2 linked regions of the Pseudorhizobium banfieldiae genome follow. The protein of the gene in region 2 interacts with the protein of the main gene of each other region in a pairwise test. Links are inferred from orthologs where the notes say so. Each region holds a gene or a part of one and is shown on either strand. Other genes may lie near its edges. The genes, in order: cysK and cysE.

Region 1 (3,081 bases), 2.2 Mb from region 2 along the record:
CGCAGGTTCTCTCCCGGCCGCAGCCGGCCGTGCGCGCACTGCCGGCAAACCTGCCGGACCTGATCGACATAAAGGGACAGGAGAGTGCCAAGCGCGCGCTGGAGGTAGCCGCCGCAGGAGGTCACAACCTGCTGATGGTCGGTCCCCCCGGCTCGGGGAAGTCGATGTTGGCGGCACGCCTGCCGTCTATCCTTCCGCCTTTGTCTGCGGCGGAACTTCTCGAAGTCTCGATGATCCATTCCATCGCTGGCCAGCTCTCCGGCGGCAAGCTTTCGGACCGCCGTCCGTTCCGCACGCCGCATCACTCTGCCACCATGGCCGCTCTCGTGGGCGGCGGGTTGCGGGCAAAGCCTGGCGAGGCTTCACTCGCCCACCACGGCATTCTCTTCCTTGACGAGTTCCCGGAGTTCGCGCCGCAAGTGCTGGACGCGCTGCGCCAGCCACTCGAGACGGGGGAATGCGTTATTGCCCGCGCCAACCACAGGGTCTCCTATCCGGCCAGCATTCAGCTTGTTGCGGCAATGAACCCGTGTCGCTGTGGCATGGCCGGAGAGCCTGGCCACACCTGCGCGCGCGGGCCGAAATGCGTGTCGGATTATCAGGGGCGTATTTCAGGGCCGTTGATGGATCGGATCGATATCAGGATCGATGTGCCGGCAGTCTCTGCAGCCGATCTCATCAAGCCTCGGCCGGCTGAGGCGAGCGCCGACGTCGCAAGACGCGTCGCCGCCGCTCGTGAGCGGCAGCAGGAGCGCTTCCGGGCGGAAGGGGCGCCACATGTCTCGACCAACGCACGGTGCTCCACTGCGTTGATCGAGAAGATCGCCGAGCCGGATGCGGGGGGACTTCAATTGCTGCGCGATGCGGCGGAGAAGTTGAAGTTCTCCGCGCGCGGCTACCATCGGGTCCTGAAGGTCGCCCGCACGCTTGCCGACCTCGATGGATGCGATACCGTCAGTCGCATCCATCTGGCCGAAGCGATCTCCTACCGCATGGCAGGGGAGCGGCTCTCGGCGGCGGCCTAGAAGAGACAGCGAATGGTTGGTGGCGATTAGCGGGTAGCGGACGGACGCATCCGTCCGCCACTCGGCATCAGGATGTTCAGCCGCCCAGACCTTCGAACAACGCCGTGGACAGGTAGCGCTCGGCGAAGGAGGGGATGATGACGACGATGTTCTTGCCCGCGTTCTCCTCGCGGCTACCCACCTTGATCGCCGCGGCGAGTGCCGCGCCGGAGGATATGCCGACCGGCACGCCCTCCAGCCGGGCGACGAGCCGTGCCGTCTCGAACGCCTCGTCGTTGGAGATCGTGACGACCTCATCATAGACGCCGGTATCGAGGATCTGCGGCGCGAACCCTGCACCGATTCCCTGGATCTTGTGGGGGCCCGGATTGCCGCCGGAGAGGACCGGGCTGTCGGTCGGTTCGACTGCAACCACCTTGAGCTCCGGCTTGCGACCCTTCAGCACCTGTCCCGCGCCGGTGATCGTGCCGCCGGTGCCGATGCCGGAGACGAGGATGTCGATCTGGCCGTCCGTGTCGTTCCAGATCTCCTCCGCCGTCGTCTTGCGGTGGATCTCAGGGTTAGCTGGGTTCTCGAACTGCTGCGGGATGACGGCGTCGGGAAGGGTGGAGGCAAGCTCCTCAGCTTTGGCGATGGCGCCCTTCATTCCCTTCGGGCCTTCCGTCAGCACCAGTTCGGCGCCGAGAAGGGCGAGCATCTTGCGGCGCTCGATCGACATCGTCTCGGGCATGGTCAGGATCAGCTTGTACCCCTTGGCGGCGGCCGCGAAGGCGAGCGCAATGCCGGTATTTCCGGATGTCGGCTCGACCAGCGTCGTCTTGCCGGGGGTGATCTTGCCCTGTGCTTCCAGGCTCTCGATCATCGCCACGCCAATACGGTCCTTGACCGAAGCGATCGGATTAAAGAACTCGAGCTTGGCGAGCAGGTTCGCCTTGACGCCCTTCTCCTTCGCCAGCTTGTCGAGGCGGACGATGGGCGTATCGCCGATCGTCTCGGTGATGGAGGAATAGATCCGGCCGCGGCCGGGCTTCTTTGTGTCTGCCATGATGCTCTCCCTAGATTGCCGATAGGGTAGGGCGACTTTTGCTTCAAGGCCAGCCACGACGCATCGGATCCGGGAGATGCTGCGGAATTTTGTTCCAAGGGGAGGGCAGGCCGAGGCAGGGCTTGCTCAATTCACACACCGGTTGATCCGAAGCCCCCGGCGCCCCGCAAGGTCTCTCCTGTCTCGCTCACCTCTTCGACCTGCACCTGTGTCACGGGGGCCACGACCATTTGCGCGATGCGCATCCCGCGCGAGATCTCGAAGTTCTCCTCGCCGAGATTGACGAGTAGTACCTTCACCTCGCCGCGATAATCGCTGTCGATCGTACCGGGCGTGTTGAGGCAGGTGATGCCGTGCTTGAAGGCAAGGCCGGAGCGCGGGCGGATCTGTGCCTCGAATCCTTCGGGGATCTCGAGGATGAAGCCAGTCGGCACCAGCTTCCGTTGCCCCGGCTTCAGTGTCAGCGTCTCGTCCTCCGCGATCGCGGCCCGCAGATCCATCCCCGCTGCCCCGTGGGTCTCATAGCTCGGTAGCGGCAGTCCTGCCCCATGCGGCAGTCGCACCAACCTGAGGGCCGGACCAATGATGTCGCGCATGCCGTGTCTCCTTTGTTTTCGAGGTGAATTGCATAAAGCCGGCCGGATCGCTAGATAGGCGCCAACTGACAGGATTTACCGGACATGGCTGAAAGTCTCGCAGAGGCGGTATCCCGCCGCCGCACCTTCGCGATCATCGCGCACCCGGACGCGGGTAAGACCACGCTCACCGAAAAGCTGCTGCTGTTCGGCGGCGCAATCCAGCTTGCCGGCGAGGTGAAGGCGAAGAAGGACCGCATCCAGACCCGCTCGGACTGGATGAAGATCGAGCGCGAGCGCGGAATCTCCGTCGTCACATCGGTGATGACCTTCGAATACGAAGGCAATGTCTTCAACATTCTCGACACCCCGGGCCACGAAGACTTTGCGGACGACACCTACCGTACCCTGACGGCGGTGGATGCGGCCGTCATGG
Region 2 (3,143 bases):
CGTGATGCGTCCGACTATGACCAAGGCTATTCCATGAACCTCGATGCTCCGCCGTTTTCATCCTTCCGCCACAATCGTCTCGACCTCTACTATCTGGACGAGGGCGACCCGGCGGGGGCCCCGGTACTTCTGATCCACGGTTTTGCCTCCAGCGCTCTCGTCAACTGGGTCCATCCAGGCTGGGTGAAGACGCTGGGCGAGGCAGGTTACCGGGTGATCGCCATCGATAACCGCGGCCATGGCCTCAGTGATAAGCCGCGCGACCCGGAAGCCTACCGCCCCTGGGTCATGGCCGAAGATGCCGTTGCGCTTCTCGATCACCTGCGGATACCTGAGGCGCACGTCATGGGCTATTCGATGGGCGCGCGGATATCGGTCTTCCTGGCGCTCGCTCACCCGCATCGTGTCAGGTCGCTCGTCCTGGGCGGGCTCGGCAGCGGGATGACCGACGGCGTAGGGGACTGGGATCCGATCGCCGATGCGCTTCTGGCGCCTTCGCTCGATGACGTCGATCATGATCGCGGCAGGATGTTCCGCGCGTTCGCGGAGCAGACGAGGAGCGACCGGGAGGCGCTGGCCGCCTGCATTCGCGGTTCGCGGGATCTGGTGGCAGAAGCCGATATGGGCCGGATTGAAGTCCCGACCCTGATCGGCGTCGGAACAAAGGATGATATCGCCGGTTCGCCCCACAAGCTGGCGGCGCTGATGCCGAATGCTAGGGCGCTCGACATTCCGGGCCGCGACCACATGCTGGCGGTCGGTGACAAGGTGTTCAAGAAGGCTGTGCTCGATTTCTATGCCGAACACTGACCGGCGTTCGCTGTGATTGAACATAGCCGTCAACGAAATGCGATTTCGTTGCCATTGGTCTTGCTATATCGTCATTCTATATGACCGACGGCTAGAGAAACGAGGAGACGGCCATGGCCGCAAGAACCGAGATCCGCCCGAAGGAGCCTGTCGCGACTGTCGATCCCATCTGGGACACGATGCGGCAGGAGGCGCGGGCGGCTGCCGACAACGATCCGCTTCTGGCAGCCTTCCTCTATTCGACAGTCCTCAATCACACGTCGCTGGAGGATTGCGTCATCCACAGGATCTGTGAGCGCCTTGATCATCCCGACCTTCAAGCCGTGCTGCTCCGCCAGACCTTCGCGGAGATGCTGGTCGACTGGCCTGAATGGGGCAGCGTCCTGCGGGTGGATATCCAGGCCGTCTACGATCGCGATCCCGCCTGCCTGCGCTTCCTGGAGCCGGTGCTGTATTTCAAGGGCTTCCACGCGATACAGACACACCGCCTGGCGCACTGGCTGCTTGCGCGCGGGCGCCGCGACTTCGCACTCTATCTGCAGAGCCGGGCGTCAAGCGTTTTCCAGACCGACATCAATCCGGCAGCGCGGATCGGCAAGGGCATCTTCCTCGATCACGCCACGGGCCTCGTGGTAGGTGAGACGGCAGTCATCGGCGACAACGTCTCGATCCTGCATGGCGTGACGCTTGGCGGTACCGGCAAGGAAGGAGCCGATCGGCATCCGAAGATCGGCAACGGCGTGCTGATCGGGGCTGGTGCCAAGATCCTCGGCAACATCGATATCGGTTCGTGCTCGCGCGTCGCCGCGGGGTCCGTCGTGCTCAAGTCGGTACCGTCGAAGAAGACGGTGGCGGGGGTTCCGGCCAAGGTGGTCGGGGAGGCCGGATGTTCCGAACCGGCCCGGCTGATGGACCAGTTGCTGACCTCCGACGAGTGAGCGATGGAGGCAAGGTACTTGCCGCCCCCGCCGGAAAAGTGCCGGCGGGTTGGTGGCTGCCTTTACTTTGCCCTTGATGGCATGGCACAAGCGCCGCGAACCGAACCGCTTACGGAGAAGACATCGTGAAACCTGACGAAATCAAGAAGCTGGACGGCTATTTCAAGCGGATGTTCAATCCGCAGATGGTCGTCAAGGCTCGGCCGAGGAAGGACGATTCCGCAGAAGTCTATCTTGGCGAAGAGTTCCTGGGCGTCGTCTACCTCGATGATGAAGACGGCGACCGCTCGTACAATTTCTCGATGGCGATCCTCGACGTCGATCTTTGAGCCCCCGTGGGGACTGTATACTTTGTGCGCTGCACAAAACTCCTTGACTCACGGAGAAGCCCGCCATTCTATGAGCGGGTGCGAATGAACAAGGGGCACTGCTATGTTCAGTTTCGATAATGCCAGCAAAAGCATGGAGACCATGGAGGAGATGCTGAAAGGCTACTCCGATATGACCAAGGGCTTCCAACTCATTGCGGCCGAGGCGACCGATTATTCCCGCCGGTCGTTCAACGAAATGACTGCATTCATGGAATCGCTGATGTCGGCTCGCGGCATGGAAGAAGCCTACCAGATCCAGACAGGCTACATGAAGTCGTCCTATGATGCGTTCGTTGCCGAGGCAGCCAAGTTTGGCGAACTCTATTCGCAACTTGCAAAGACCGGCTACAAGCTACAACCGCAACCTTCGACAGCCGTTTCGACTGAGGTTGTGGCCGCCGACGCGGCCTGACCGGAAGGAAGAGCCAGCAGGAATTCAGAGGCCGGTGACGGATCCGTCGCCGGCCTCGTGATTCCGACGACTTGAGAATTTGCGGCTGGAGCGGGTCGGGGACGGAATAGTGATTGCGTGGCGGCGAGGGGGGCTTAAAATCGCAGCCCGATGAACTAAGTTAGTACGATCTGATGTCCGCCGCTCGAGCCGATCGCGTTCGTCGGACGATTGGGGAATGAATGAAGATGATCGCACGGCCGATCTTGATGCAAGATGACAAAAGCGGCGACGGAGACAACGCTAATCGCGGCACGTCCGTTATCACCCGCACGAAGCCGAAAACGAAGAAACCAAATCTGTACCGCGTACTGCTGTTGAATGATGACTACACGCCGATGGAGTTCGTCATCCACATTCTGGAGCGTTTCTTCCAGAAGGATCGCGAAGCAGCCACGCGGATCATGCTCCACGTTCATAATCATGGCGTGGGGGAATGCGGAATCTACACGTACGAGGTCGCGGAGACGAAGGTGAGCCAGGTCATGGACTTTGCCCGGCAGCACCAGCATCCGCTCCAATGCGTGATGGAAAAGAAGTGAGGAGCCCACGTGCCAACTTTCTCGCCTAGTC

The links.
Region 1: the proteins of cysE (region 2) and cysK interact in binary tests that used the Escherichia coli proteins (3 or more experiments, as listed by UniProt). The link is inferred for Pseudorhizobium banfieldiae from one-to-one orthologs.

Annotation. Positions count from the first base shown.
Region 1 is NZ_FO082820.1:4,222,983-4,226,063, forward strand. What follows is about bases 87-2,845. They hold cysK (cysteine synthase A), read right to left. Parts: upstream 2,071-2,845; coding sequence 1,102-2,070; downstream 87-1,101. Other genes in these bases: NT26_RS20350 (YifB family Mg chelatase-like AAA ATPase), read left to right, coding at 87-1,025; dut (dUTP diphosphatase), read right to left, coding at 2,202-2,666; NT26_RS20365 (peptide chain release factor 3), read left to right, coding at 2,751-2,845. In the rest of the region: more of NT26_RS20350, read left to right, coding at 1-86; more of NT26_RS20365, read left to right, coding at 2,846-3,081.
Region 2 is NZ_FO082820.1:1,981,255-1,984,397, reverse strand. Bases 15-2,835 are described here. They hold cysE (serine O-acetyltransferase), read left to right. Parts: upstream 15-923; coding sequence 924-1,748; downstream 1,749-2,835. Other genes in these bases: clpS (ATP-dependent Clp protease adapter ClpS), read left to right, coding at 2,759-2,835; NT26_RS09800 (phasin family protein), read left to right, coding at 2,181-2,531; NT26_RS09805 (DUF3126 family protein), read left to right, coding at 1,874-2,077; NT26_RS09815 (alpha/beta fold hydrolase), read left to right, coding at 34-810. In the rest of the region: more of clpS, read left to right, coding at 2,836-3,112; ATP-dependent Clp protease ATP-binding subunit ClpA, read left to right, coding at 3,122-3,143.